Regions from separate parts of the Bacillus sp. SORGH_AS_0510 genome, predicted to be linked through region 2. Evidence: predicted binding sites of a transcription regulator. Region 2 holds the regulator's gene; each other region holds the start of a gene.
What was found. The regulator Rex, encoded in region 2, represses fermentation and respiration genes when NADH is low (regulators of the CRP and FNR family bind a similar motif). The targets are predictions, from matches to a motif close to TTGTGAAATATTTCACAA.
Positions count from the first base shown of each region.

Region 1: the regulator Rex is predicted to act here: its motif matches at 8,534-8,551, upstream of hcp (hydroxylamine reductase).
Region 3: the regulator Rex is predicted to act here: its motif matches at 6,719-6,736, upstream of QE429_RS11820 (NarK family nitrate/nitrite MFS transporter).

Region 1 is NZ_JAUTAU010000001.1:2,113,690-2,124,546, forward strand. It holds gene QE429_RS10810 (DnaD domain-containing protein) at 1-156, shown strand, start outside; gene nth (endonuclease III) at 224-886, shown strand; gene QE429_RS10820 (YpoC family protein) at 879-1,232, shown strand; gene QE429_RS10825 (PBP1A family penicillin-binding protein) at 1,258-3,843, opposite strand; gene recU (Holliday junction resolvase RecU) at 3,891-4,493, opposite strand; gene QE429_RS10835 (DUF2515 family protein) at 4,685-5,668, shown strand; gene QE429_RS10840 (hypothetical protein) at 6,007-6,285, shown strand; gene QE429_RS10845 (DUF1798 family protein) at 6,367-6,738, shown strand; gene yppF (YppF family protein) at 6,757-6,966, opposite strand; gene QE429_RS10855 (YppG family protein) at 7,154-7,714, shown strand; gene QE429_RS10860 (Hsp20/alpha crystallin family protein) at 7,938-8,420, opposite strand; gene hcp (hydroxylamine reductase) at 8,605-9,909, shown strand; gene QE429_RS10870 (Crp/Fnr family transcriptional regulator) at 9,944-10,642, opposite strand; gene QE429_RS10875 (DEAD/DEAH box helicase) at 10,769-10,857, shown strand, end outside.
Region 2 is NZ_JAUTAU010000001.1:4,814,264-4,825,120, reverse strand. It holds gene tsaD (tRNA (adenosine(37)-N6)-threonylcarbamoyltransferase complex transferase subunit TsaD) at 1-157, shown strand, start outside; gene QE429_RS24355 (ABC-F family ATP-binding cassette domain-containing protein) at 1,063-2,982, opposite strand; gene moaC (cyclic pyranopterin monophosphate synthase MoaC) at 3,150-3,647, shown strand; gene QE429_RS24345 (redox-sensing transcriptional repressor Rex) at 3,683-4,336, shown strand; gene QE429_RS24340 (YhbD family protein) at 4,691-5,314, shown strand; gene QE429_RS24335 (polymer-forming cytoskeletal protein) at 5,327-6,046, shown strand; gene QE429_RS24330 (cytoplasmic protein) at 6,062-6,784, shown strand; gene QE429_RS24325 (MDR family MFS transporter) at 6,797-8,311, shown strand; gene QE429_RS24320 (YdiK family protein) at 8,552-8,752, opposite strand; gene QE429_RS24315 (CPBP family intramembrane glutamic endopeptidase) at 8,749-9,471, opposite strand; gene groES (co-chaperone GroES) at 9,912-10,196, shown strand; partial or broken gene groL (chaperonin GroEL) at 10,249-10,857, shown strand, end outside.
Region 3 is NZ_JAUTAU010000001.1:2,291,338-2,302,194, forward strand. It holds gene QE429_RS11800 (PAS domain S-box protein) at 1-2,031, shown strand, start outside; gene fdhF (formate dehydrogenase subunit alpha) at 2,125-4,233, shown strand; gene QE429_RS11815 (LysM peptidoglycan-binding and 3D domain-containing protein) at 4,480-5,304, shown strand; gene QE429_RS11820 (NarK family nitrate/nitrite MFS transporter) at 5,322-6,626, opposite strand; gene QE429_RS11825 (nitrate/nitrite transporter) at 6,854-8,344, opposite strand; gene QE429_RS11830 (potassium channel family protein) at 8,633-9,286, shown strand; gene sigX (RNA polymerase sigma factor SigX) at 9,418-9,966, shown strand; gene QE429_RS11840 (acyl-CoA dehydrogenase family protein) at 10,146-10,857, shown strand, end outside.

The DNA of each region.
Region 1 (10,857 bases), 2.7 Mb from region 2:
AGAATTCTATTTGAGTGGAAGAAAAACGGAATTAGAACTATTGACCAAGCGAAAAACCACGGACAAAAATTTAGACAAAAGCAAGCACAAAAAAGTAACCTAAAGGAAGAACCACATCAGCCGTCCGTACCATTTTATAACTGGTTAGAACAATAATCACAAACGAGGGAACCTTCTCTCGTTTTTATTTCATTATTTTAAAATTACAAGTTAGGTGATTTCTTTGCTAAATAATACACAGATTCGTTTTTGTTTAGACCAAATGGGAGCAATGTTTCCCGATGCACATTGTGAATTAAACCACTCCAATCCCTTTGAATTGGTTATTGCAGTTGCACTTTCCGCACAATGTACAGATGCCCTTGTAAACAAAGTGACAAGAGAATTGTTTAAGAAATACAAAACACCAGAAGATTATTTAAGTGTTCCACTTGAAGAATTGCAGAATGACATCCGTTCAATTGGCCTATACAGAAATAAGGCGAAAAATATTCAAAATCTTTGCCGGATGGTTTTAAACGAATACGGTGGACAAATACCTATGGATAGAGATGAGTTAACCAACCTTCCAGGGGTAGGAAGAAAAACGGCAAATGTAGTTGTCTCAGTCGCTTTTAACATTCCTGCGATTGCAGTTGATACTCATGTAGAAAGAGTAAGTAAACGTTTAGGAATCTGTCGTTGGAAAGATTCTGTTTTGGAAGTGGAAAAAACGCTGATGAAAAAAGTTCCAAAAGAGGAATGGGGAGTTACACATCATCGTTTAATCTTTTTTGGCCGCTATCATTGCAAAGCCCAAAATCCACAATGTCCTAGCTGCCCGTTGTTAGAGCTGTGCAGAGAAGGAAGGAAGAGGATGAAGGGGAAGGTCGAAAATCATGGATAGCCAAAGCGATGTAGTCACTACCATTCGGAATGATTGGGAGCAAATAGAAAGACAGCTTGAAAAACTATTTTCTGAACGTGACCCCAAAAGCACTAAAGAATGGATGGAAAAAGGGATTATCTTATTTCTTCAATTCTTAATGGTCTCAAATGATTCTGTCTATATTAACCAAGGGTCAATACCCTACCAACAATTACAGTATAAGCCGGTAAATGCTGTAGAAAGGTTGGAGTTTATCCAATCAAGGCCAACGTTATTTCATTCGTATCGTCAGTTGTCTGAACTAATGGTAGAACAACAAAAGATTTATGCCAAGAAACTAATAAAAAAACGTCTAGGCCATTAGCCTAGACGTTTTTTTAGATTCATATTTATGGTTGACGGGATCCGGAACCTTGGCCACTTGAAGGGGTACCAGGGAGTGTAGCTGGAGGAGTGGTTCCTCCTTGGCCTCCACCATCTCCACCTTCATTTCCGTTGTTTCCTCCATTATTGTTACCATTCCCGTTACCATTCCCATTCCCGTTTCCATCGTTTCCATTGCCATTTCCTTCACCATTATTTCCATTGCCATTTCCTTGGTCAATTTCAGGATTAGGAACTTCAATCGTAGTAGATGCAGGATCACTCTTTTTATCTTCTACAATTGCGATAATTGAGAAGGTATATTTAGCACCTGGGGTTGCTGGTATCATTACTGATGTTTCTGTTTGAGTGTATTTCTTTTGAGCAGAACCATCATTGACAGTAATTTCGAATGTTACTGGCAAGTTTTTAGGATTGCTGTAATTCCAGGATAATGTAATATTTTTTGTCGTATCATCATATTTTGCAGATGCGTTTGTTGGCGCCTCAAGTTTAGTGTATTTTTGTGAAACCTTTTTTGGTGCATGCCCTTTTACCGCATATTCTGTAGTAATTTCACTATCTGGTGTAAATTCACTAGCAAGTACTGGCGGCATAGATCCTTTTTCAATTCTAACCTTTTGAACGCTACTTGGCATACTAAAATCAGGTGTTTCAATATCTTTTGAAACGTAAGCCATTAGATTTTTAAAGATGAGCTGTGCAATCCTTTGATTGTCTCCCACGGCTTTAATTGGTGTTGAGCGATCCTTGTATCCTGTCCAGATTGATGCGGTGTAATTAGTCGTATATCCAGTAAACCAGGCATCTGGTACGGAGCTACTACTTTTAATATTCCAACGTTGCATCTCTTCATCTGTATAATTTGTTGTTCCCGTTTTGCCGGCGATTGGGAGTCCTGGTACTTTCGCTCTAGTTCCTGTTCCAGGTGAAACGAGAACACTTTTTAACATGTCTGTAATCATAAAAGCGGTTGAATCCTTCATGACTAGCTTTGGTTTAGGTTCTGAGCTAATCATTGTACCATCACGCAATTTTATCTTCTTAATAGCATGTGGTTTAGTGTACATCCCATTATTTCCGAATGCACTATAGGCACCAGCCATTTCAAGAGGGGAGACACCTACAGTCTTTCCACCAAATCCTCCAATGGCATAGGATTCATAAATTTCTTTTAAAGGTATTCCAAGACCTAATGCAAAGTCCATTGCTTTATCTAATCCCACTTGTTGTAGTGCCTGGACGGCTGGGGTATTTCTTGATAATTGCAGGGCAGTTCTGATTGTCATTGGGCCTTTATACTTTTGGTCCCAGTTTCCAAACTTTTTACCAGTAGAATACGTTATTGGTTTATCCTCAATCATTTCATAGGTTCCCCAATTTAAATATTCAATCGCTGGACCGTAATCAAGGACTGGCTTGATTGTCGAACCTGGCTGACGCTTAGTATCGATCGCGTAGTTAAATCCGCGTTTTACTTGTTGATTCCGTCCGCCTCCAATTGCACGAATTTCTCCTGTTTTTGTATCTAAAAGGGCAATACCAGCTTGGAAATCGTCATCTGGGTAATTAATAATCCCTTCTTTTGAATTGAGTATTTTTTCTACATAATCTTGGGCATTCGTATCTAAAGTTGTATAAATAGTAAGACCATCAGTAAAAATATCAAAATCAGTCGATTCTTTTACTTCGTCAATAACTGCATCGACAAATGAATCATATGGATCTTTATCCACATTACGTTTTTCTGGTGGTAAAACGGTTGATGCAACAGAAACCTTTTTAGCCTCTTCCATTTGCTGCTTAGTAATATATCCATGCTGATGCATCAATGTTAGGACAATGTCCCGTCTCTTCTGTGCTAAGTCAGGATGGTTAAATGGATTATAGTTATTAGGACTTTGTGGCATACCTGCAATTTGTGCAGCTTCAGATAATGTTAAATCTTTTAATTCTTTGCCATAGTAAATTTTTGCAGCGGTAGCAATACCGTGACTGTTTTCAGAAACAAACACCTTATTTACATACATTTCAAAAATCTGGTGTTTTGTGTATTGCTGTTCAAGCTTATAAGATAGCCATGCTTCCTGGACTTTCCTCTTTAAAGTTTTTTCATGTGTTAAAAATGAGTTTTTAACTACCTGTTGGGTAATAGTACTACCACCTTCGGCACCAAACCCGTGTTGTAAGTTTGCTAAAACGGCTCCTCCAAGGCGAATAGGGTCAATACCGTGATGCTTGTAAAAGCGATAATCTTCAGTAGCTAAAATAGCATTTTCAACTTGCTTTGGTATGTCTTTATAGTTAACATACTCTCGTTTTACAGCACCAACTTCAGTAATCTGCTTTCCATCTTTATCTAAAATCTTAGAAGGGATTGGATCTTTTAATAGTTTTGGGTCAAGTTTGGGAGCATCTTTTACCAAATAAGCGAAAGTTCCCACTCCAGCAATAATACCTACGATGCCAAGTACAACAAGACTTAAAAATATTTTTTTGAAAAGTCCGCCAGACTTCTTCTTGGCTTTGGGTTTACCTTTGGATTGGAGTTGCTTTCGGCGCTCCTCTCTTGATTGATATTTTTCAGACATGTTTTGATTCCTTCCTTTCTAACTTGCACTTTTCCACTTGTAGAAAGCTACAGTCTTTCTATTACTTTAATATAGTCAATTCTAGGTTGAAATCCAAGTGGAATGCGATGACCTTTTTCTTCAATTTCTTCTTTCGTAATGGACTTTCTTCCACCGCTCATCATTCGTTCCCAATACATTAACAAATGTTTAGCCTCTAGCAGGTACACTTGTTCAAATTTGGTGAAACGAAGAATTACGAAACATATACCTCCATGTTCAATTACCTCTTCCATGTGCTGTATTTGATGCTGGTGGAAGTTTTTTAGTGGAAATGAGGTAGGGTTTTGAGTTTCCTTTGCTTCAAAATCAATATATTTCCCTTTATATACCCCATTATAGTCGGTTGTTGACGCAATCTTAAAATATGCTTCCTTAATAACAGCAGCACTTCGAGATGGATAATCAACTTGTACGATTTGAACAGGTGTAGGTTTTTTATGAATCACTGCAATTTTTCTAGCACGATAAAATTCATTCGTTTCGTTTAAATCTTCCTCTAGAGTCATTCCTCGATTACTGTAGGAACTATTTTTCATATTCTTAGTTTTTGATTCCGGTGGGTGATCCTTAGGTTTGTACCTTTTTCCATTAGGATAGTTAAAATTCATATATATGCACCTCTCAAGCTATTCCCTATCATACCAAATCTTAGAGTAATTGAGGTGTATAAAATATTCTTGTTAACACACTCTAATAATAATTGTACCGTGAATGTTATACATAATCATGATTCATTTTTCTTAGAAGAAGAAAATCCACAGAACTCTAACTCTATTAAAAATAAAAAGGAAGATGAACAATGAATATGAATCACCTAACGATACAGGAACAATCAATCATTCGTCAAATTCTAACTGAAACAAATAAAAAAAACGTGGATAATATTTCGAGAACAGATGCTTATTTTGCGTATTTTAAAAAAAACCCAGATATTATTTGGTCGTTTCTTGCAAGTATGGTATCAAGAAACGGAGGGTGGAATATGTGTGACCTAGAAGGTACGATATTCCCGCATCTTTTAGCGGATCATGTAAGAAAACAGCTTTTTCTAACATACGAGCGAGCAAATTGGCTTATCTTCCATGATGTTTATCCTCAATTATTGCTCTATCAATATTCGACGAAATTAAATCGACCAATGTTTCATTTACTACCTTATTTTTATGTTTCTTCCTTTATACAAAAAGAGTGGCAAAAATACTGGATAAATAATGATAAGGAAAGGCTCACCAGGGCTTTAATTATTAATGAACAAAATGTGATCCATACCCCAGTTATTGAGCATCCTGTATATAAGAAAAAGGTCTTCCAATCGATGGTTTTTTCCTTTCAAGACTGGCTTCATTTTAGTTGTGTCCTTTTTCCAACCTGCGGTGGAGAGGTCTATGGTGCTAGTGTAAATGGGTTTAAGTCACTTTCCAATCGAATCAATTTAGGCAAGAGATTAGCAAATATTCTTTTTCATCCTAGATTGTTTCCATATTTTTTTGAGTTTGCGGAGAAAACGCCACATACAGGATCAAGATATGACTATGAACAATATTTTAAAAGCAAGGCAGTTAGAAGAACACCCATACTTCGAGCTATTTTTCCGGTTATTGACCATCATCAGCGGACATACTCTGACTGGAGTGTAGAAAGACGGGTTTCACCTGTTTGGTTATACTTTCCTGCCCGACATCGTCATCCTATTCATCTTACGGATTGGTACTTTAAAAAATCTCACCAACTTCAATTAATGCTCTCATTACACCAAGTATTACAATTAAATAAATGGAAGTAGAAAAAGCAAGGGTCCCCTTGCTTTTTTCTTTTACCTATTCTGCTGGTCGATTAGGGCCTTCAAGCTTTTTGTCACCATAGCCTGTTCTTTTTGCTTCTTGAGATTGTGGTTGTTTATTCGTTTGGTTTTTCTTTTTTGCCATTTTAAAAACACCTCCTGTATTAGCTTGTGCGGTTTTTTATTTTTCATTCGAATTTAAAAGTTGTCGAAATGAATAGACTAGAGTGCTGGATTGCCACTTTCTTTGACGAATTGCTTCTAGTTTTGTCATGCGTGAAGGAAGCTTAAAAAAGAAGGAGAATTATACCAAGAAGAATAACGCGAGGAGGAATTTATTTATGAATAAGCCACGGTCCGAAAAGGAAAAATTGCTTACTATGCTGACAGAAATATACGATCAATTAGAAGAATTGGAATCTGTTCTTGAGGCATCATTCTCCGACCTTCGCTCCAATTTAAACCGGCAAGAACAGGAAAAATTAACTAAACCTATGCAAAAACTTACAGTGATAGAAAATAAATTAGAAGACCAAAATGGTTTACAGATGGAGACAGATGTGTACGGGGAAAAGAACAACCCAGTAGCAACACCTTTAAAACTTGAATTAGGGTTCTAAATACAGCTAAAAATGATCATATATGCTAAAGTAGCAATAGGAATCTGCTACTTTTTTATTTTGTTGTAGAAAGGAATAACAATGTTAGAAGAAATTGAACATTTAACAGAACAACTCTTAAGATATAACCAATTATTTATGAAATACTATCAAGAAGGAAGGGAAACAGGAGTTAATTATGATTTTCACGATGTAATTAAACCATTCTCTGACCAAGTAAGATCTATTAATGGTGAATGGAAGAAGGCAATGAAAAACTGGCTGGCCCTTTCTAATCATAAGCATCTCCATTTAAAGCGTATCGATACAACTTCAGAACATATAGAACAATTATCTATTCAAGCCTTTTTTCCTGAAACTAGTAGAACTAGATTTTTAAATGCTCATCGAACGGTAGAATTTTTCTTGCAGGAAGTATTGAAGGAAGTAAATAAAGAGAAAAGAGATGCTTAGGCATCTCTTTGATTGGTATTATGAATTTTCGATGAGGGAGTTTTCGCTTTCAGTCTCAGGTATTTCCGCACCTTGATTTTCAAGTTCACGGACAAGAAGGCGATATTCTTTAATGGTAATTTCGTTATGAATATACGCTTTCTTAGCAAAATCCATTAATGCATTAACGTCATCTGTTTGATAGTCCCGACTTTGATTAAATCTGCTTTTTAATTCATGAATGTCCATGTTAGCTCCTCCTTCATCCTTTTTCTTATCGTAACACGAAAAGAAAGGATTCCTAGTTTTTAAAATATTTAAACTTTAGACAAAATTCCTCTTAATTAGACAATGTCCCTTCCAATAAAATAATCACCTTTCCATCATATCTTCATAAACTGTGTAATAGAGAAAGTCACAGAGGAGATGTTTGCCCATGATTGGTGGAAATAGACCAAATCAATTCTTTAATTATGGATACTCGGGGCAAATGATGCACCAAGGTCCGTTAAGTACTCAATTGTATCAACCAACTATGCATCGAAATCAGCCATATCCTTACCAAACCCAAACCCAACTTCAAAATTATGAATGGAATCCTTATCAACAACAAAATTCATACTATTCACAAGCTTATCAGCCATATAATCAAAACTATCAACCAGGCTATGTGCCACAAAATGCGCCATACCAGAATCAACCAAATTCCCAAAAGGATTCGCAATTTCTTTTCCAAAATCCGTTGCAGCCAAAGGAGGAACCGAATCTTCCCCAATCTTACATGCCGATGACAGGTTATCCGATGATGAATCCTTATCCAAAATCAAATATGATTCCTAAACAACCTGGAGGAGTGCAATCATTATTAAATTCGTTTAAGTCACAAGATGGATCAGTAGATTTTACGAAGATGGTTAACACGGCAGGACAAATGATGAATGCGGTAAATCAAGTATCATCGCTTGTAAAAGGATTTGGTGGTATATTTAAAGTATAGGCTGTGTTAAATAACAGTGTTGATTGGAGCGGAAGGCACGAAGACTCCTGTGGGAGTATGGTTCAGGAGAGACCCCGCAGGCGCTTTTCTCCGTGGAGGCTCGCCGAAACACCCACGGAAAGCGAAGTGCCTGGAGCGGAAATCAATAGAAGATTTTAACAGAGCCAAAGTATAAGGGAAGAGGCTGACTCAAGTGAGTCAGCCTCATTTTGTTTTTATGTTATTAATCTTCGATGTCAATTAATTTCCCTTTTTCCTGAGGAATTCTAATTTGAAGTAAGCCGTCCCTATAGGAGGCTTTTACCATTTTTTCGTTGATTGTATGGGGGAGTGTTATGGTCCGTGACGATTGATGTCGAGTAAATCTTTGGCGGAATGTTTTATTTATATCGTCTTCCTCTGTTTCTAGCTCTTTATTCTCAACTGAAATGGTTACATAATTCCCCGAAATATTCAAATGGATTTGCTCCTTTTTTACCCCAGGAAGTTCAGCTGTAATAAGATAATCATTTCCTGTTTCAACTGTTTCTACATGAAAACCAGATCCAACTGGAAAAGGAGTTTTAAAGAAATCATCGATCGATTGTAAAAATCCCCTTACTGGTTTTTCAGTGAAGAAATCATTCATTGATTTAAATAATTCACGAAATGGCTCTGGCAATGGTTTCTTCCCGTTATTATGATCCTCCGGCGGCATAGATGTCATGATGGTTCCTCCTCTTTCCAATAATTCACTTCCTATAATATGCAGTTAAAACTAGGGAGGTGCCGCCATAATATTGTTATAAAAATTTGAACGATTTTTTACAACCTGAATTTCTGTGATATATATCACATTAATAATGTGTGATTGTTTGTATGCTATGCAGTAGTTTAAGGAAAGTGAGGAAATGTTTATGTTCTGTTATCAATGTGAGCAAACCCCAACAGGTGGGTGTAAGGTTATTGGAGTATGTGGGAAAGATGAAACGATTTCAAGTTTACAAGATACAATTATTTTTGGATTGAAGGGAATTGCGGCCTATCGCACACATGCTAATCAACTGGGATATACAGATTCCTTTGTAGATGCAACAACACACGAAGCATTATATCTTACATTAACCAATTCTAACTTTAATGTGCAGGAACATATCGATATGGCTATGAAAGTAGGTCAGGCAGCTGTTCGAGTAATGGGGATGCTTGATGAAGCACATACAAAACGTTTAGGTATACCTGAACCAATCCGAGTCAGCCAAAATAAAATAGAAGGCAAGTGCATTGTTGTTACTGGACATAATCTTTTTGCATTAGAAGAATTGCTTAAACAAACGGAAGGAAAGGGTATAAATATTTATACTCACTCTGAAATGCTGCCTGCACATGGTTATCCGGCATTAAAGAAATTTGCTCATTTAAAAGGAAATATCGGTAAAGCTTGGTATGATCAGCGTCGTCTGTTTGAAACCTTTCCAGGCGCAATTTTAGCAACAACTAACTGTGTAATGCCCATTAAAGGGTCCTATGCGGATAGAATGTTTACATACGAAGTGGCAGGTCTAGAAAACGTAGAAAAAATTGTGAACGATGATTTTTCTCCATTAATTGAAAGAGCATTAGAGCTACCTGAAGCAGCCATTGAATCTAGTGAAACACTATTAACTGGCTTTCATCATGAAACGGTTCTTGGCTTAGCACCTGAAGTAATAGAAGCAGTAAAAGCTGGTAAAATTAAGCGTTTCTTTGTCATTGCTGGCTGTGATGCACCAGGGCATGGTGGGGAGTATTATCGAGAACTTGCAACTTCATTGCCACCTGAAACAGTTATTTTAACCACTTCTTGTGGAAAATTCCGCTTTAATGACGTAGACTATGGCGTTGTTCCTGGGACAAATATTCCACGATACATCGATCTCGGACAATGTAACAATTCTGGCTCTACTGTAAAGATTGCGATAGCATTGGCTGATGCCTTTGAATGTGATGTTAATAAACTTCCAGTAAGCATTGTCTTATCATGGTTTGAGCAAAAAGCAGTTGCCATTTTGTTAGGGCTCTTTAGTTTAGGTATCAAAGATATACGAATTGGACCTAAACCGCCTGAATTTATTTCTGAAGGAGTTTTACAAGTTCTCCAAGAAACATTTAATTTAAAATTGATTAATACAGCAAAAGAAGATATGGAAGAAATGCTTCAGCTATCAGTGAAATAACAAAAAACCCGTCAGAAATGGCGGGTTTCTACAATTAAATTAAGTGTATTTCTTCCATAAGAATTTCTATATCAACGATCATATTACCTTCGTCATCTACTTCGATTAATTCATCCTTTTTCATTTTTGTAAGGGTGCGGCTAATTGTTTCGCGTGTGGTACCAATCATATTAGCCAAATCTTTGTTGGTGAATTCTGATTTTAAAAGAATTGTTCCATCGCCTTGGTCTTGACCATGCTTTTGTGCAAGTCTAATGATTAACTTGATGATCTGTTCATATGTGTTATTAAGGATTTGTTCTTCTAACCGATTCTGTAAATCTACAATTTTTTCACCCAGCACTTTAAATACTTTAATACACAACTCAGGATTTTCGATTAGTACTGCTTCGAATTTTGAAATAGGGACAGCAACCAGCGTAGACGGCTCAAGAACTTCCGCATAGGCAGGATAATCTCCTTTTCTGAAAAAGCCTACATGCGGAAACATCTCACCTTTTTTGGCTATTGCAACAATTTGTTCTTTCCCGTTAATATCACTTTTGTAAATTTTAATTCTACCATCATAAATAAAATAGACATTTTCAAGTGGGTCCCCTTGTAGGAAAACATGACTCTGTTTTTTCCAATCTCGGGCAATGGCGATATCAGTTATCTTGGTTAATTCCATATCATTTAATTCTTTAAAGAGGGAGAACTCAGAAAGAACCTTCTTAATAGCTTCTATTTTCATACAATCACCTACATGTTTTTTCAGATACCTTCTATTGTAACAAAAATTCCATCAATAGTTTATTTTTATGATATACTTTTTTTACGAACGTTCATTCGCTGAAATAGAAATAACGAGGTGAATAGCATGTATAGTAAGAAAAACCTTCAAGAAATGTTAGTAGAATTGAAGCTAAAGGAAGATTTTAAAGAAAATATTGTTACATGGCATACTAT
Region 2 (10,857 bases):
GGAAATTGAATTAGTCATTCCTCCGTTATCTTTGTGCACAGATAATGCCGCTATGATTGCTGCGGCGGGAAGCGTCATGTTTGAAAAAGGAGTCAGAGCTGGGTTGGATTTGAATGCCATTCCAGGACTTGATATTGAATTGTATAATGAAGTGTAACCCTTCCCCAATGGAAGGGTTTTCTTGTGGATAAGATTTTTTCAAAATAAACAAGAAATTGTTTATATGTTGATAACTATAGTTATTATTGTGGACAATGTGGATAAAAACGGTGTTTACTGTGGATAATGTGGAAAAGTGTGTGGAATAACTGAAATAGTAACCTTTAAAATGTAGATAAAGTTGTGGAAAAAGGACTGTTTTAATAAAAATTGTAGATAAATGATGAAAGTGTGTAGATAAAACGGAGAAACGTGTAGAAATAATCCTAAAGTGTGTAGATATATGCCGATTTTGTGTAGATAAATCAGAGAAACGTGTAGATAAAATTCCCTGCTTTTTTGAAGGAAATAAGTAGAGGAAATCTACATCAACATTAGCTGGGTTTTTTCAAGAAAAAGGAGAAGTAGAAAGAGTCTACATCAACATTAGCTGGTTTTTTCAAGAAAAAGGAGAAGTAGAAAGAATCTACATCGAAGTTAGCTGGCTTTTTTCAAGAAAAAGTAGAAGTAGAAGGAGTCTACATCAACATTAGCTGGGTTTTTTCAAGAAAAAGTAGAAGTAGAAAGAGTCTACATCGAAGTTAGCTGGCTTTTTTCAAGAAAAAGTAGAAGTAGAAGGACTCTACATCGACATTAGCTGGGTTTTTTCAAGAAAAAGGAGAAGTAGAAAGAGTCTACATCGATGTTAGTTGGCTTTTTTCAAGGAAAAGTAGAAGTAGAAGGAGTCTACATCGACGTGAGCTGGGTTTTTTCAAGAAAAAGTAAAAGTAGAAAGAGTCTACATCGAAGTTAGCTGGCTTTTTCCAAGGAAAAGTAAAAGTAAAGGGAGTCTTCATCGACTCCCTCACCTCCGAAAACAAGACATAAAAGGAAAAACCGGGCACACCAGCCCGGTTTTTCCGATTAATCAGCAAGCTCAGCCCATTCTTCCATCAATTGCTCAAGCTCAGTCTTTGCTTTTTCACTTTTTATATTAATTTCTAGCACTTTTTCGTGATTTTGAAAAATATCAGGTGCACATAGCTGCTGTTCGAAGTCTTGGATCTCTTCCTCCAGCTCTTCAATCCGCAACTCAATCTCTTCTAGCTTCCTTTTACGCTGGCGCTCTAGCTTTTTGCTTTCCTTATCCTGTTGATAAGAGTTTTTCTCTAGGACGTCTGCTTGAGCAGCCTTTTTGGCGGATTCAGCCAGTGCCAGTGCGGCCAACTCTTCCTGTTCGAGTTTCTTTTCTAAATAATAATCATAATCTCCGAGATACTCTGTGCTGCCGTGACGGCTTAATTCCAATACCTTCGTAGCAATTCGATTTATAAAATAGCGGTCATGGGAAACAAACAAAATCGTACCAGGGTAATCAATTAGTGCATTCTCCAGGACTTCCTTGCTATCAAGGTCCAAGTGGTTCGTCGGCTCGTCGAGGATCAGAACATTGGCCTTTTCTAGCATGAGCTTGGCAAGTGCCAACCGTGCCTTTTCGCCTCCGCTAAGAGTGGAGACAATTTTTAGCACATCATCACCAGAGAACAAGAAGTTTCCTAGAACGGTACGAATCTCTTTTTCATTTTTTAGCGGGTAATCATCCCACAGCTCATTTAATACTCGCTTATTAGAGGTTAACTCTGCTTGTTCCTGATCGTAATAGCCAATCGCAAGGTTTGTCCCATATTGAATGGTTCCACCAAGTGCGGGGAGCTTCTTAATAATGGTTTTTAAAAGTGTAGACTTACCGATTCCGTTCGGGCCGACAAGGGCAATGCTTTCACCCTTAAAGGCACGGAAGGAGATATCCTCAGACACTTTATCGCCCTCGTAACCAACCGCTAGTGAATCGACGGTTAATACATCATTCCCCGTTTGTTTTTCAATTTCAAAAGAGAAGGTAGCGGACTTCTCATCCCCAAGAGGGCGGTCCATTAACTCCATCTTCTCTAATTTTTTCCGGCGGCTCTGTGCCCGTTTCGTTGTTGAGGCGCGCGCTAAATTTCGTTGGATAAAATCCTGCAGATTCGCTACCTCTTGCTGTTGCTTTTCATACAGTTTCATATCCCGTTCATAATTGGCCGCTTTTTGGTCAAGGTACGCACTGTAGTTCCCCGGAAAACGTTGGATTTGCTTGCGGGAAACTTCATAGACCTGATTCACGACTTTATCTAGAAAGTAACGGTCATGGGAGACGATTAAAATAGCGCCATCATATCCCTGCAAATATTGTTCGAGCCAGGAAAGGGTATCAATGTCCAGATGGTTGGTAGGCTCGTCCAAAATTAAAATATCAGGTTTCGTTAACAGCAGTTTCCCTAAAGCAAGCCGGGTTTTTTGCCCTCCGCTTAAACTAGCAATCATGAGGGAATTGTCTTGAAAGTTTAGACCATGGAGAACGGAACGAATGTCAGCCTCGAACTGGTATCCACCCTGCTCCTTAAATTTTACTTGAAGGGTATCATATTCTTTAAGAACCCGTTCATACTTGACGGCATCTTCAAACACAGCGGGGTCTGCCATTTGTTCTTCCAGCTGGCGAAGAGATTTTTCCATGAGGCGAAGTGGTTCAAAAACGGTCAGCATTTCATCCCAAATGGATAAATTGGATTCTAATCCTGTATTTTGGGCTAAATAACCGATCGTTACTTCCTTTGGCTTGATAATTTCTCCGCCATCATGGGACAAATGTCCGGCAATAATCTTTAGAAGTGTCGATTTTCCAGCCCCGTTACGGCCGACAAGAGCCACGCGGTCTCTTGTTTGTAATTCTAGCTTTATATTCGATAAAATAAGGTCAGCACCATAGTATTTTTGTAATTGATTGACTTGTAATAAAATCATATTTTTCACCTCTATTACTTAGGACTAGTGTACCGTATTAGCGGAATGACGGCAATAACTCGGACTCTTCCCGTGCCTCTTCTGATAAAAAATTGCTTCATTCGTTCAAAGTTTCACACACATAAAAGGGAAAATAGTGTATTATTTTTTGATAGGAGGATTTTTTTATGGCCGAATTTACGCATTTTAATGAAGAAGGCAGAGCGAAAATGGTGGATGTCAGTGACAAACCTGAAACGGCGCGAACTGCCATTGCTCATTCTAGCATAACCGTAAGTAAAGAGATTTTTGACAAGATCACCAATCATGAGATGAAAAAAGGCGATGTTTTAGCTGTTGCCCAAGTGGCGGCTGTTATGGCGGCTAAAAAAACATGGGATCTCATTCCGATGTGTCATCCTATTCCACTAACAGGAGTTAATATTTCTTTTGCGTGGGAAGAGGAGCAAACAGGAAATTTTCAATTACATATTGAGGCAGCAGTGAAAACAAAAGGGAGCACAGGTGTGGAAATGGAAGCGCTAACAGCTGCATCTGCTTGTGCCCTAACTGTCTATGATATGTGTAAAGCAGTTGATAAAGGGATGGTCATTGGACCAACCTATTTAGTGGAGAAAACAGGCGGCAAAAACGGTGATTTTAGGAGAAATGGTCAGGTTAAATAAGATGTAAGAAAACCATTCATGGGATGTGGGAGAAGATGAGTAACGAAACAATGAAAATACCACAGGCGACAGCCAAGCGGCTGCCCCTCTATTATCGATTTTTAAAGAACCTGCATACTTCCGGTAAACAACGAGTTTCATCCGCAGAACTAAGTGAAGCGGTAAAGGTGGACTCGGCAACAATTCGCCGTGACTTTTCCTATTTCGGGGCTTTAGGTAAGAAGGGGTATGGCTATAATGTAAACTATTTGTTAACCTTTTTCCAGAAAACGCTGGATCAAGATGTATTAACAAAGGTTGCGTTAATTGGAGTAGGTAATCTAGGGACGGCCTTTTTAAACTATAACTTTTTGAAGAATAACAACACGAAGATTGAGGTTGCCTTTGATGTCGATCCAGAAAAAATGGGGACGAAAATTCGGGAAGTTCCGGTTTATCATTTGGATGACCTAGAGAAGGTGTTGGAAAACAGCGATATTCAAGTAGCCATTTTAACAGTTCCAGCGCCGGTTGCACAAGTAATTACAGACCGACTTGTGAAGGCGGAAGTGAAAGGAATCTTAAACTTTACGCCAGCCAGGTTAAATGTGCCGGCATCCATCCGGGTTCATCATATCGACCTAGCCGTGGAACTGCAATCATTGGTTTACTTTTTAAAACACTATCCAACAGAAGATACAGATGAATAGTACTAGGTAAGGCCTTTTACGAAACTTGCTTCGTAGAAGGCCTTTTATTTTTTCTGTTTACGTAACCATTGTTGTTATGGAGGAAAAGGGAAATAATGTTCATTTTGTATCAAAGCTATACTACGAAGAAGCTGGCTAATTTGGATTGCTCCCTTAGAAGAGTAACGAATAAACGGAGTTTTTCCGGTTATTTGCAAAATCGAGCTCATTTAGGAATAGATAAGCGGAGGTTTTCCGGTTATTCAAAGAATGGTACCCCATTAAAAAAAGCCTTTTTTACATAAAATTGTAAATTATAACTTTACAAACGTAACAGTGTTATGTTACATTGTTAATCAGAAAGGGGTTTTTATCATGAGTGAGGAGTTAATCTCAAAAAAAGACCTATTAGAATTGGCGGGAATTTCGTATGGACAGTTGTATAGGTGGAAGCGTAAAGACCTTATTCCGGAGGAGTGGTTCATCCGGAAATCAACCTTTACCGGCCAGGAGACATTTTTTCCAAAAGAAAAGATTCTGGAGCGCATTAATAAAATTCAAACAATGAAGGAAAATCTTTCACTTGATGAACTTGCAGACATGTTTTCACCGAATATTTCAGACCTGCAGTTAGATAAGGATGAGTTAGTGAAACGTAACATTGTTTCGATAAGTGTAATGAATTTTTACTTAGAGAATGAAAAAGGCAGCCAAACGTTTTCGATTAACAGGATGCTTGAGGTATTCGTCTTAGAGAAGCTGCTGCAATCCGGCGAAATTAATTTGGATGAGGGAAAAATGCTGCTACAGGTATTAAAGGAGCATGCTGCAATCATTAAACAAAAAAGCTGTGAAGTAGTCATTACGCGCAAGCTTGGCGTGTCAACGTGTCTGTTGTTAATCAACGCGGAAGCGGTTCATTTTGATCAGGGGACAAAAGTGGTCGTCCAGCTTTCCCTGATGTCCTGCATGGAAGAGATCAAGGCTAAATTACTATAAAGGAGAATATACATGGATACGAAGGATAGAGGAGACTTAGTCATCAATGGTTTCGGAGCCTCGAACGGTGGAGCATTTCACCAGGTCACATTGAATGGATTCGGTACGGTACACAGTGATGTGGAATGCATAGAGTTTGAAAGTAATGGGTTCGGGACAGTGGATGGAAATGTGAAAAGTGAGCACACCAAAATAAACGGCAAAGCAAAGGTAAAGGGGACGATGGAGTCCCAAAACGTCTCAATCGATGGAACGGCAAAGATTGAGGAACATCTTATTGGAAAAATCGTAAAGGTTTACGGTAAGGCGTCGGTGGGTGGCAGAGTAAAGGCTGATGAAGTCAAAATTAATGGCGTTTTAACGGTTGGAGGAGATTGCGAGGCTGAGATGTTTAAAGCCGATTCTCAATTTTCTATTGGTGGGTTATTAAATGCGGAGGACATTAAAATTCAGCTGCATGGTCCTTGTAAGGCAAAAGAGATTGGCGGAGAAACGATCACCGTGAAATATAAAGGATCCCTTTTTGGGAGTTTAATAAAACCGTTGTTTCCTACACAGTTGGAAGTAGAAGTGATTGAAGGAGACAAAATCGAACTGGAGAATACGATTGCTAAGGTTGTACGTGGAAATCAGGTGAAGATTGGCCGGAATTGTCAAATCGCTGTGGTGGAATACCGGGACGATTTTTCGCAGCACAAACAGGCTGTAGTCAATGAAAGTAGAAAGGTGTAGTAGGAGGGAAGGAACATGGAGAAAAGTAGTAACCTTATTATCAACGGTTCAGGGAGTTATCCTGGCGGTCAATATAGAAAAATCAGCATCAGAGGAGAGGGGACCATCGTCAATGATGTAGACTGCTCCAGCTTTCATGTATATGGAACGAGTGAGGCTCGGGAAAATGTCAAAGCGGGTTCGGCTAAAATCCTTGGTGAAGCAGAGGTAAAAGGAATGATGGAGGCCGAGGAAACACTCGTTATGGGGACGATGTCAGTCGGGGGTAAGGCGCAGTTGAAAAAAATGAAGATTTACGGCTTGCTCGAGGCTGAAGATCGATTGAGTGGAGAGTCCGCTGTTATTAAAGGGAGCATATCGGTAAAAGGCGATGTCGAGTATGAGACATTTGACTCCAGCGGTGGTTTCGAGATCAAGGGGCTCTTGTCAGCGGATACGATAAAGATTGTTGTAAGTCATGGGGAAAGCACGGCTGAGGAAATCGGCGGCGGAAAAATTTCAGTGAAGAGAGGCTCTTGGCTAATTCCATTCACGAATATCCCACTTTCAAAAAAATCAGGTTCGCTCCATGCGAAGGTGATTGAAGGCGATGAGGTGTATTTGGAGAACACGAAAGCAGCAATCGTTCGGGGAAATGTGGTGAAAATTGGACCTGGGTGTGACATCGGACTGGTGGAATATCGAGAGAATTTGACTCATGATCCTACTGCTACGATTAAAACAAAAACGAAGGTATAGAGGGGGAAAGGTATGACAGCGAAGGATAGTAAACTAGGTTTGGTAGTCACAGGGCTGTTATTAGGTATTTTAATGGCATCGATGGATAATACCATCGTCGTTACCGCGATGGGGACGATTGTTGGGGACCTCGGCGGCCTTGAAAGCTTTGTTTGGGTTGTGTCTGCTTACATGGTGGCAGAGATGGCAGGTATGCCGATTTTCGGAAAACTGTCTGACATGTACGGGCGGAAGCGGTTCTTTATTTTTGGATTAATTTTATTTATGGCGGGTTCCGCTTTGTGTGGGACGGCGGAAACGATCACGCAGTTAAGTATTTACCGTGCCATTCAGGGAGTCGGCGGCGGAGCGCTTGTGCCGATTGCCTTTACGATAATGTTTGACCTGTTTCCTCCGGAGAAACGGGGGAAGATGGGCGGTTTGTTTGGAGCGGTATTTGGGTTGTCGAGCATTTTCGGGCCACTGTTAGGAGCTTATATTACAGACAATATTAGTTGGCATTGGATTTTCTACATTAATCTGCCGCTTGGGATTCTTTCATTAATCTTTATTGTGATTGCCTATAAAGAGTCACCTGTTCATCAAAAGCAAACCATTGACTGGTGGGGCGCGGTGACATTGGTTAGCGCAGTGGTCTGTCTCATGTTTGCTCTAGAGCTTGGGGGACAGAAATATGATTGGGATTCGGTGACGATTGTAAGCTTGTTTGCAGGATTTGCGGTTCTGTTTCTCCTCTTTTTATTTGCGGAGACAAAGGCTAGGGATCCAATTATCTCTTTTTCCATGTTTAAAAACCGGCTGTTTGCCGGGAGCACCATTGTCGGCTTGTTTTACGGAGCGGCCTTTATGGCAGCAACGGTGTACATCCCGATTTTTGTCCAAGGGGTATATGGCGGCAGTGCAACGAATTCGGGGTTGATTTTATTACCTATGATGCTGGGATCTGTTGTGACCGCTCAAGTAGGTGGATTTTTAACAACGAAAATGAGCTACCGCAATATCATGTTCGTGTCCGGTGTGATTTTGATTGGTGGAATATTGCTGTTAAGTACACTCACCCCAGAATCCAGCCGAGCGATATTAACCCTATATATGATCGTTGTTGGTCTGGGAGTGGGATTCTCGTTTTCTGTGTTGAGCATGGCAGCGATTCATCCGTTTGGCATGGAGCAGCGGGGATCGGCAACTTCAACTAGTAACTTTATTCGTTCGCTTGGCATGACGATCGGAATTACCGTCTTCGGTACGATTCAACGGAATGATTTTTCAGAAGGTCTTGGAAAGGCCTTTGCTGGAATGGGGCCGATGCCGAAGGGGGGAGCGTTCGGAGATTCACGTGCGTTATTATCAGAGGAGGGCCGGAAAATGATTCCGCCACAGATTCTTGATAAAATTACTGATGCACTTTCCAGCTCGATTGTCCACACGTTTACATGGGCCCTCGTACCAGCAGGACTCGCCTTCTTATTTATCTTCATTTTAGGTAAAGAACACATGGTGATTAACCGCAGAGAAGGTTCAAAATAAAAGGTGTCAGGCACCATTTTGAAAATTTCACTTGGTGCCTGACACCCTTTTTTGGTGATTCGCTGATAAATGGCTTGAATTCGCTGATAAAATTCAAGATTCGCTGATAAAACCGGTCAATGCGCCGATAAAGGTTAGAAATTCGCTGATAAAACATAATTTCTTAAGATAGAGTGTAATTTTACACATAAAAAAGAGCTTATATTAGCTAAAAATTAAATGTTTTAGCTAATATAAGCTTTATTTTTTCAGTTTATCTTTATATCGAAAGTGAAAGGCGACCATTTTTAGGCCCGAGCCGAAGTCAAAGGTGGCGAGAAGAACTAGTAGGTAGCTGAAAAAGCCCCAGCCGTTTTTTTGAACATCGTCAATGGCGAAATAGGTAAACAATCCGCCTAAAAAGAAATAAATCAAACCGGAAAACAAAGGTGAACGTCTCATAAGAATCCTCCGATAAAGTTTTGAACCGCTTCAGCCTGACGCTGCAGTCTTTCAATATCGTCTTTAAAGACTAGCTGGACTAAGACCACCAGGGTGTTCATGGTCACATGGGCAAAAATCGGTACCCAAATCCGCTTGGTGATGACATATAGAAAGGCAAACGTAAAGCCCATAGCTGAATAAAGTAAAATGTGCACAGGTTCCATATGTGCTAAAGCGAAAACAACTGAGCTGATGAGTGCAGAGATAAAGAAGTTAAACCGCTTATAAAGAGAGCCAAAGATAATTTTTCGAAAAACAATTTCCTCTAAAATCGGACCGAAAATACTTGTTACTAGTATGGCCCATGGTAACGTGTCTATGATGGTCAGGATATCCTTCGTATTCTCAGACCCTGATTTAATCCCCATGAGATGCTCAATCATCCCAGCAATGGATTGCGAAAATAAGGCTAAAAACACACCGAAGATGGCCCAGGCGATGGACATGCCAAGAGAACTGCTGCGCTCATCTAGTCTCTTCGTATTGAATTCTTTTCGTAAAAGGAAAAGAATGATAATTAGGGCAATCGAAAAACTAGCAATCAGCCAAACTGGGACAGCCAGCCGTTGGTTAATTCCTGCATATTTGAAGCCGTATAATAATACGGGAAGTCCGACAAGACTCGATAGCTGCATAGCAATATAAACAATGATGATCCACCAATACTCTTTTTTCAATGGAAATCTCCTTTTCATACATCTATATAATTTAATTAAACTGTATTCTTATCTTTATTACACTACTATTTATTTTACTCTTAAAATGAGTCTTGTTTCAATTTAGATGAACTATTTTCCAAAGACAGGTATAGAATGTCCTCCACTTCGCATACTTTATAAGGTTGCCAACAACTATATAATTTGATTCATGTCTAGCTCCAGCGCCTAGCCCCTCGGGTCAAATAACCTTCGGCAATAAAAGTCAAAGTGCGGACTTTTATTGCAGAAGAACATTTGCCTGTCGTGGTGAACGAGGCGCCTCCGCTTTTCAAATTTTTTTATGCTTCATACTTGCAAAAAAAAGTCAGATTCATTATTATAATAATTGTGTTAGCACTCATTAATTGAGAGTGCTAATAATGACAGAATTACATATATATTTGAGGAGGTTGTTTGATTTGTTAAGACCATTAGGTGATCGCATTATCATTGAGCTTGTTGAATCAGAAGAAAAAACTGCAAGCGGTATCGTATTACCAGATTCAGCGAAAGAAAAGCCTCAGGAAGGAAAAGTTGTTGCCGTTGGTACTGGCCGCGTACTTGAAAGCGGAGAGCGTGTAGCACTTGATGTTACTGTAGGCAATCGCATTATCTTCTCAAAATACGCTGGTACTGAAGTGAAATACCAGGGTGTTGAATATTTAATTTTACGCGAAAACGATATCCTTGCTATTGTTGAGTAAGGTTTTATACCAAAAATAAAATTTCAAAACATATGAGGAGGTTTTTTTGAACATGGCTAAAGAGATTATGTTTAGTGAAGAAGCACGCCGCGCAATGCTACGTGGTGTGTTGATGCCCTAGCAAACGCTGTGAAAGTTACTCTTGGACCTAAAGGACGCAACGTGGTTCTTGAGAAAAAATTCGGTTCACCACTAATCACAAATGATGGTGTAACGATTGCAAAAGAAATCGAATTAGAAGATGCATTCGAGAACATGGGTGCTAAGCTTGTTGCTGAAGTAGCAAGCAAAACAAACGATGTTGCCGGTGACGGTACAACGACTGCAACTGTTCTTGCTCAAGCGATGATTCGCGAAGGCTTAAAGAACGTAACTGCGGGTGCAAACCCAATGGGTATCCGTAAAGGAATTGAAAAAGCGGTTGCTACTGCTGTAGAAGAATTAAAAGCCATCTCTAAACCAATCGAAAACAAAGCTTCTATCGCTCAAGTTGCGGCAATCTCTGCTGCTGACGAAGAAGTAGGTCAATTGATTGCAGAAGCTATGGAGCGCGTTGGTAACGATGGCGTAATCACAATCGAAGAGTCTAAAGGCTTCACTACTGAATTAGATGTAGTAGAAGGTATGCAATTCGACCGTGGATACGTTTCAGCTTACATGG
Region 3 (10,857 bases), 2.5 Mb from region 2:
AGGTTACTTTTTTTGGGTGGAACATTTTCCATGGGGATTGGCATTTGGATTATGAATTTTATAGGTCACATTTCTGCGGACACTAATAGATTTGCTAGCTATCATATTCCACTTACCATTCTCTCCATTATTATAGGAATTGCTTTTACAGGGATGGCCTTTCTTTCGTTTTATGGGAAAACGGTTGGATACCCCCATTTAATTGTAGGTAGTACTTTTTTAACGTTTGCTGTGCTTGCTGTTCATATCATTAGTTTGTATGCAATGAATGTAAGTATAGAATATAATCTCTTGTTATATCTGTTTTCGGTTATAGTAATATTCGCCTTGTTTTTCTTTTCATTTTGGATTCTATACTCGTCAAAAAGCTTTACCCAAGGTAATCAAGTTTGGTTAAAACCAATAAGTGCAATAATCATGTCAATTTCTATTGCTCAGGGGCATTTCCTTTTAAAGCGCGCATCTATTATCACTAATCAAGTAGTAAAAGGTGCGAATGCGGATAGTCCTTTTTTTATATATTTAGTATTATTTGTAGCTGTTTTGATTATTGGAGGTCTCATTGTATCAAGTGCATTAATTAGTAAGCAATTAGCAACATCAGATACGAATCTAAAGGACATTAAAGCAGCACTTGATGCTGCAGCCATCGTAGCTATTACAGATCCATACGGAACGATTATTTATGTTAATGATAAATTTGAAGAGATATCTAAATACAAAAAGGAAGAAATCCTAGGGAAAAATCACCGCATACTAAATTCAGGGTACCATTCTAAGGAATTCTTCAAAAGCTTATGGAAAACTATCCAATCAGGACAGATTTGGCGGGGGGAAATTCGTAACAAGGCAAAAGATGGCTCTTTTTATTGGGTGGATACCACGATTGTGCCGTTTTTAAATGCCAAGAGGAAACCAGTTCAGTATATTGCCATTCGATCGGATATTTCTAATAGAAAAAAAGCGGAGGACCATCTTAAAGAAACGATAAAGGAAATTAATGATATCAAATTTGCGCTAGACCAATCCTCTATTGTGGCTTTTACAGATGCGAGAGGAAAAATCACAAGTGTCAACGATAAGTTTTGTGAGATATCCAAATACAATCGTGAAGAGATTATTGGCCGAGACCATAATATTCTCAACTCCGGATACCATTCCAAGGAATTTTTTAAAAAGCTATGGAAGACTATTGGCGAAGGAGAAGTTTGGAAAGGTGAAATTAGGAATAAAGCAAAGGATGGGACTTATTATTGGGTAGATACCACTATTGTGCCTTTCTTGAATGATCAAGGAAAACCATATCAATACCTTGCGATTCGAAATGACATTACGGAGAGAAAGAGAACGGAAGAAGTACTTCATCGACAGGATAAGTTGGCTGCAGTTGGTCAATTGGCTGCAGGGGTTGCGCACGAGATTAGAAACCCACTTACTTCTATGAAAGGCTATGCTGAATTTTTACAACTGGATGAGAAAGATCCTGATAGAATGGAATTTTTAAATATTATTCTTGATGAAATTGAACGTGTGAATACGATTGTAGAGGATTTCATGGTGTTGGCAAAGCCAAAAGCAGTTGAACTTGAAGAAAAGAATGTTATTCCAGTTATAAAAAATGTAGTTTCTTTACTGGAGTTCGAAGCTAGAAAGAAAAATGTCCGCTTATCATTTGATTGTGAACATGAAATAATTCAAATTGAATGCGATGAAAATCGACTAAAGCAGGTGTTTTTAAATTTTATTAAAAATGGAATTGAAGCAATGCCAAATGGTGGAGATCTACAAGTAAGGACTGTCATTCAGGAAAATAATGTTCAAATTTCAATTCAAGACTCAGGTGTCGGAATATCGAAAGAAAAGTTAAAAAAATTAGGTGAGCCATTTTTTACTACTAAAAAGAATGGTAATGGCCTAGGTCTAATGGTGAGTTTTAAGATTATTGAAAGCCATAATGGAAAAGTATTTGTTGAAAGTGAACCGAATAAAGGAACAACTTTTAATATTTTATTACCAGCAAAAATTGCTTAAAAACGAGAGAAGCCTCTCGTTTTTTTTTTACCTGGGATTATTTCGAAAATTAGACATAACTTTTACAAAAAAGGAAGCTATAAAATGTTATAAATGGATTATTATGATTATATAGGTAATTATGTTTGCAGGGGAGGAAAGCGCGTGGGTGAACCAAATTTTGTTAAAACAATATGCGGTTATTGTGGTACCGGATGTGGCTTAGTTCTAGAAGTACAGGATAATCAAATAATGAAAATCCGTGGTGACAAAGATGCGCCTGTAAATAAAGGACAGACATGTGTTAAAGGTGCGTTTGCTTACAAATATGTTCATGCAAAAAACAGGTTAACAACTCCACTGATTCGAAAAGCAGGTAAGCTTGTGGATGCGACATGGGAAGAGGCCTACGAATATATTTCAAGTAACTTAAACCGAATCAAAACAACCTGGGGATCAAACGCCATTAGTATGTTTGCTTGTGCAAGAAGTACTAATGAATCTAATTTTATCACACAAAAATTTATGAGAACCGTTATTAATAGTAATAATATTGATGGGTGCAACCGAACGTGACATGCTCCTAGCGTTGCCGGTCTGGCAACAATTTTTGGAAGCGGTTTCCCTACAAACACATTAGAAGACTTTGATAAAGCAGAAGTATTACTTTTAATGGGTTCAAACACCACAGAAGCTCATCCTATTATTGCTAATCGAATGAAGAAAGCTGCAAAATCCGGACTTAAGATCATTGTGATTGACCCAAGGAAAATAGATATGGTTAAAGTAGCTCATCGACACTTACAAATAAATATTGGATCGGATATTGCTCTCATAAATGCATTGATTAGAGTGATTCTCAAAGAAAATCTATATAATCCAACGTTTATCGAACAGTTTACTATTGATTTTGAAAAATTAAAAAAACGGGTAGAACCTTATACACCTGAATATGTAGCACAAATAACAGGTTTAAAAGCAGATGATATTATAGAAACGGCCAGAGAATACGCAACAGCTAAAGGTTCAATGATTGCCTACACACTAGGTATTACAGAGCACCATTGTGGAGTAAATAATGTGTTTGATATTGCAAATTTAGCCTTATTAACAGGGAATATTGGTAAACAAGGTGCAGGGATTATGCCGCTTAGAGGTCAAAATAATGTCCAAGGGGCAGGGGATATGGGGTGTTTACCGAACCAATTGACTGGAGCATTGAGTTTGGCAAATGATGAGTTTAGGGCACGATTTGAGAAGGAGTGGAAAGTGGTCCTTAACCCACATGCTGGTGATACCCAGACACGAACTTTTGACAGGTTGGAGATGGGTGAAATAAAGGCTCTCTATATTATTGGAGAAAATCCAATCCTTGCAGATGTTCATATGAACCATACAAAGGAAATTTTTAAGAAGCTTGATTTATTAATTGTTCAAGATATTTTCATGACAGAAACAGCAAAATTAGCTGATGTCGTTTTACCAGCCCGGTCATGGGGAGAAGTAGATGGAACTTATACAAATACAGATAGAAGAATTCAACGGGTTAGAAAAGCTATTGAGGCACATCCTAACACGAAAGAAGACTGGGTAATTCTTTGTGAACTTTCTACATTAATGGGATATCCGATGCACTATAATAATAGTGTAGAAATCTGGGATGAGGTTAGGAAACTTGCTTGGGAAATGTACGGTGGAATTTCTTACGAAAGACTTGAAAAAGAGTATAGTCTTCATTATCCTTGTCCTGATATGTCGCATCCAGGTACATTCGTTATGCACGAACGTTTTCATCAAAATGATTCACAAGTGAAAAAGGCACCATTTGTTCCTGTCGATTATACAGCACCATTAGAATTGCCGGATAGTGACTATCCCTTTATGTTAACGACTGGCCGAAGATATGAGTCATATAATACACATACTCAAACACGGCATTACGCATCCGGTGTGAAAATAAAACAAACAGAAGAAACGGTTGATATTCATCCTGAAGATGCGAATGCACTAGGAATATGTGATGGAGAAGTAGTCCAGGTTCGTTCACGAAGAGGAGAACTTCAGGTGAAAGCGAAGATTACAGATCAAGTGGTTCCGGGTCTTGTATTCATGAGCTTCCACTGGAGTGAAACTCCCACAAATGTGTTAACTTTAAATGAATATGATCCAATTTCTGGAACAGCTGAATATAAAGCGTGTGCTGTTGCAATTTCTAGAATTTGAATAAGTAATATTATTGTATGATAGTGCAGGATCATTCCTACACTATTTTTTTTATTAAAATATGTATAAAAAGTACCAGAATAGGAAGTAATTTCATTGAATGCTATAATACAGCAATGCAGAAATGTTATTGTAATATAACTGCCATGCTTGTAAACGAATTAACATGCCTTTGTTCTTTGTTTCGTAAAAATTCATGTTAAGATGAATGAAAGTTAGCTGCGAAAGAACATGGGAGGTAAAAAAATGATAAAAAAGATGAAAACTTTTATTGCAGTTGTTGCACTCTCAGGAACTGTAGGTGCTAATGTACAAGCTGCAGAGTTAACAGTACAGAAAGGTGATACCCTATGGGATCTTTCTCGTGTACATCATACATCTGTAGAAAATATTCAAAAGTGGAATCACCTTTCTACTGACCTAATTCATCCAGGGGACGTATTAACTATTGCAACTGAAAAGAAATACACAGTGGTGAAGGATGATACGCTTTGGGATATTGCGAAAGAAAATCAAGTGTCAGTTACTATGATTAAAGAATGGAATAGTTTAAATACAGATCTCATCCATCCAGGGTTACAATTAGTAATCTATGATGAAGTAAATGATTTTTCTACTGGTAATATGGTTAAACCAACATCACCAACTATAACCTCAAAAGCATCTGAGGTTTCTCCTAAAGAGACTGTTGCACCAAACAGCGAGGAGCCAAAAGTAGAAGCAGCAACTAATGTTGAAAGCAAAACAGAAGTCCAACCTACATCGAAAGCGGAGGAAACTCCAAAAGAAATTACAGTTAAGGCAACTGCCTACACTGCTTCATGTGAAGGCTGCAGCGGAACTACGGCAACAGGACTTGATCTAAATGCAAACCCTAATGCTAAGGTTATTGCAGTTGACCCATCTGTCATTCCACTTGGAAGTAAGGTCGAAGTAGAAGGATATGGTGTAGCTATTGCATCTGATACTGGTGGAGCTATTAAAGGAAACCGGATTGACGTGTTTATCCCATCAGAGGAAAAAGCTCTTGAGTGGGGTAGAAAAGATATAAAGGTAAAAATATTGGATTAATAAAAAAACCTGCCAAACTAGGCAGGTTTTTGTTTTGTTACTATTTTATTTGCTATTGCTGTTCGTTGATAGAAGAACCAATTCAAGCCAAATGCTATACAATAAAACCCGATAAAGAAGTAGAATGCAGTAACTGGTGTACCAGTTGCTTTAACTGACCATCCAAATAGTTTCGGAATAAAGAAAGAACCGTACGCTGCAAACGCTGCAGAAAATCCAATTACAGGTGCTGCCTCTTTTGGTATAAAGATGGTAGGAATCATTTGGAAAGTTGATCCTGAACCAATCCCAGATGCAAGGAATAGAACTAAGAAAGCAGTTAGGAATCCGGTAAATTGTTTACCATTTAAGAAGTAAATAACACCTGCTGCTCCAATTCCCATAATAACTAATACATATGCTGTTACTTTAGCGCCGCCGAGTTTATCTGCTAACCAGCCTCCTACAGGTCTAGCAGCAGCTGCCACTAACGCCCCAAGAAAGGCTAATGAAATGTGCTCTGGAAATTGTGATTTTAATAATAATGGAAATGCAGCTGAATAACCGATAAATGATCCAAATGTTGCAACGTAAAGTGCTGTCATAATCCAAGTATGCTTTCGTTTAACTACCATAAATTGATCAGCTACAGATTGCTTTGCACCAGGTACATTATCCATTTTTAAAATGGCTAGCAGTGTCATTATAACAATTGGGATAACCCAGATGAATGCTGCGTTTTGTAACCAAACTTCCTGGCCAGTAGCCAATACCTGTTTATCACCAACAAGTGCAAAAGTTCCAGATGTAATAATTAGAGGTGTAATAAATTGTACTACGGATACCCCCATGTTTCCTAAACCACCGTTAATACCAAGCGCTGTTCCTTTTTCCTTTTTAGGAAAGAAAAAGCTGATGTTTGCTGATGATGAAGAAAAGTTTCCGCCACCTAGTCCGCAAAGTGCAGCTAGAAGGAGCATAATGGAAAATGGAGTATCGGGATTTTGAACTGCAAAACCTATTCCAATTGCAGGTATAGCTAAAATCGCTGTTGATATAACTGTCCAGTTTTTACCACCCATAGAACCAACAGCAAAAGTATAAACGAAACGGAGTGTAGCTCCAACTAAGCCGGGAATAGCAGCAAGTGTAAATAGTTGTTCCTCTGTAAAATGAAACCCAATATCGTTAAGTCTAACGGCAACCACTGACCATATTTGCCAAACAATGAAAGCAAGCATCAAAGATGGGACAGAAATCCATAAATTCCTTTTTGCGTGTTTTTTTCCTTCTTCGTTCCAAAACTTTTCGTCTTCTGGATTCCAATAAGTAATTCTTGCCATGTTATTTCCTCCTATATATGAATCGTATTTAAAGTTACTAATCTATAAATGTTCCTTGTGTAATTACTATAAGACAGATGGTAACATGATTTTTGTGACGTACGTCACAAAAATAGTGAAGGAACTGTGAACTCAGATTGTTTGACAAAAAGTTGTAATATTTATCTTTTAAAAACCTAAAAAAAGAGACCCTCATTAGTTGAAGATCTACTTTAAGCACCTGAAACCTATTCTTTTTCTTCGTTAAACATTCCAACGTAATTTTTTGTTTCACCTATATCATCTTTTATCGCTGTTATGGTTAACCATTCTTTATAAATCTCATTATTCCTGCGTTTATTCCATATATAACCCTCCCAAAATCCTTCTGATTTCAAGCGAGTCCACATTTGTCTATAAAATTCATTATCATGTTCTCCAGATTGAAGGACGCTCGGGGTTTTTCCTACTACTTCGTCCTCAGTATATCCTGTAATTCTGGTAAATGCCGGATTTATACTCTGAATAATCCCATTAACATCAGTGACGCAAATTCCGTCTACCGCATGGTTAACTATTTTTGCTGAAATATCTAATTTATCTTGATAGTAAAGCCAAACAACGATGACTAAACTAGCAAGTGAAAATTCAGAAAGTGACATAAAACCAATCGCATAGTGACCAGTCCAATTAAAAAGTATGGTAAGAATAATTGGGGGAAAAAAACCACCTAATCCTCCCATAGCAGCAACAATCCCGTTAACAATACCTGCCTGCTTTGAAAAATATAAGGGTACAAGCTTGAAAATGGCGCCATTTCCAATGCCTGCAAAGAAAGCTACTAGTAGACACCCAAAAGAATAAATAGGCAATGATGGTGTAAATGAAAGTAAAAATCCAGCAAAAGTTAAGCTGAAGAATACAGCCATAAGGATGAGAAAAGGGTTGATCTTATCACCAAGCCAGCCGCCAACTGGTCTAAAGAAGGTTGCAAGTGCAATGAAACCTGCTGTGCGCAAACCTGCATCTACTTTGTCTAATTCGAAATGATTAACTAAGAAGGTAGGTAAATATATGGTGAACGCTACAAAAGATCCAAAGGTAATAAAATAAAATAAACATAAAAACCAAAGTTTAGGGTTTTTATAAACATCTTTAACCTGGGTTGATAATGAGTTATTTACTTTCTTTTCCTTCCTGTCACCAAATAAAAAGTTTATCACTGCAAAGATTAACACTATGATTAGAAATATTTTAATAGTACTTCTCCATCCGAACATGTTAGCTAATACAGGTGCAGAAAACGAGGTTATAGCTGTCCCAATATTTCCTGCACCATAAATACCGTTTATAAATCCATGTTTTGTTTTTTCATAGTATTTAGGAAGAGATGTAACACCGATTGAAAATACAGCTCCTCCGATCCCAAGCATAAAACCGCCTAGAATTAACAGGAATAACGAATTCGCATAACTAATAATTGAAATGGGTAAAAGTAAAAGTAAGAAGCTAATAGTAAAAAGAATTCTTGCTCCATACCGATTTGTCCAATAACCAATCGGAACCCTTAGTAGGGATCCGAGAATAACAGGTACAGCTGTTGCCCAAGCAATTTCTGTGGATGATAAAGGTATATCTGCCTTAATAAAAGGCATCAGTGAAGAAATAAGCACCCAAACCATAAATCCCGCGACTAGACTACCCGTTTGAATAAAAAGCTGCTTTGATCCTTGATTCATTTTATCCCCCTTAACTCCCAATTCATTATTTTTTTTATTACCAGTAACCTCCAGTAATACTAACAAATAGTTTTGATTAAATTGGAAATTTTCTTCAGTATTATAGAACACTCTGCCAAATAATACTGTGAGGTACGACACAATTGGTGGAATTTTTATGAAGTTTTTTGTTGAAATAGATGTTGGTAAATACACAAATAGGATTGGAACTAAATATTTTATTCCTCCAAGGGCAAAAGTAGTATATATACCCATCTAAATTATGAAGATGTAAGGAGAATTTGAAAAATGGCAAATCAATACGCAGTTATTGGTTTAGGTAGATTTGGGCTTAGTATTGCCCAAAAGTTATTCGAATCTGGACAAGAAGTGTTAGGTGTTGATGTAAATGAAGAACGAGTGGAGGAATCCCATTCTTTCGTCACGCATGCTGTTATTGCGGATTCTACAGATTCAGAGGCATTAAAATCCATCGGGATAAGAAATTTTGATACAGTGGTAGTTGCAATTGGAAATGACATACAAGCCAGTATTCTCAGTGTTTTACTATTAAAGGAACTGGGTGTAAAAAAGGTAATTGCTAAAGCACTAAATAAGCTTCACGGTCAGGTATTAGACAAGGTAGGAGCTGATTGGGTTGTGTTTCCAGAGAGAGATATGGGCATCCGTGTTGCCCATCAGTTAATTTCTCCTAAAGTATTAAATTTTATAGAAATCTCGAAAAATTATAGTGTTGAGGAAGTGAAAATCCCCGACCGGATGAATGAAAAAACTTTAAGAGAACTTGATATTAGGGCAAAGTTTAATTTAAGTGTGATAGCTATCCGTCATGGAGATGAAATTAACATTTCGCCCTCACCAGATAAAGTCATAAATCACGGGGATGTATTGGTAGTAATAGGAGAGAACAGTGATTTGGAGAGATTTGCAAATATAGAGTAAACTTAATAACCGAAATGATGATTCGAATTAGGTATTTTATCAGTTATAATTGCCAAGTTTATAATTTTTTTTTATTGTTGTAACTTTTAATGGCTTTTTTTCGCCTTATGGATTGAAAGGAGGCGAATAATATGCCAGGTCAATTTGAGGAACTTTATGATAAATATCATCAGGATCTATTTTCATTTTTATATTATATGGTTAACAACCGTGAACAAGCAGAAGACCTTTTACAGGAAGTTTATATACGTATATTTAAATCCTATGGGACCTTTCGAGGGAAGAGCAGTGAAAAAACATGGTTATTCTCGATTGCCCGGCATGTTGCCATTGATTCCTTTCGAAAAAACTCTGGTTGGAAAAAAAGAATTATTAGTTCCTTTGACTGGAATAAAAATGAATTGAAGGATTCCTCTCCTCTGCCTGAGGAAATTTCACTTAAAAATGAGCAAATTAGTATGCTTTATACTTGTGTAGATAAATGTCCGATTGATTACAGAATGGTTTTAATATTGAGATATATCCATTCGATGTCAATTTCTGAAACTGCTAAAGCACTTGAGTGGTCTGAGAGTAAAGTAAAGACCACACAACATCGTGCGTTAAAAAAAGTAAAACAGTTAATGAATGAATTAACGATGGGGAAGGAGGACTATAGTGGGGAACAAAAAATTATTTAGAAAAAGCAAAGATGAAATTTAAGTGACATATTATGAGAGTATTAGATGTATTTTTGAAAGCATTCAACTATTTTGATTGCTTTTTTATTTTGCTTTTTATAGCAATCTAACAGGCTAATTGAGAATTATATGGTAATGTTATTATAAATCATTTTAGTTTTTAGGATGGAGGGAATGAAGTGGACTTTCAAACGAGTGGAACTATCGAACAGCGGATCGAATTCATGAGACAGCTATCAAAAACATTTTTAACAAGGGCGCATCAAGTGGATATTGATGGTAGTTTTCCATTTGAAAATATTCAGGATTTAAAAGATACGGGCTATACAACATTAACGTTACCTACGAAGTACGAAGGGAAGGGAATTTCTCTTTATGAACTGATCCGCCTTCAAGAATTAATAGCAGAAGGCGATGGTGCTACAGCGCTTTCTATTGGATGGCACATGGGAATTATCTTGAATCTTAGAGAAAAAAATTCATGGAATGAATCGATCTTAGATTTCCTTTTTGAAAATGTTAAAAAGGGTGCATTAATAAATAGTGCTGCAACAGAACCTAAAACAGGAAGTCCTACCCGTGGAGGTAGGCCAGAAACAATTGCAGAAAAAAAGGGCCGGAATTGGACAGTTAATGGTAGAAAAACATTTACAACTATGTCACCAGTTCTTGATTATTTCATAGTTTCTGCTTCCATTAAAGGCTCTGAAGAAATAGGGAATTTTCTAATTCCACGGAGCACAAATGGAGTAGAAATTGTAGAGACTTGGGACAGTATTTCACTTAGAGGTACTGCGAGTCATGATTTAATACTTAATAATGTTGTTCTTTCTGAAGAGTATCTTGTTGAAAAGGTAGTAATGGAAGGAAAAAAAGCGAACGGATGGCTTC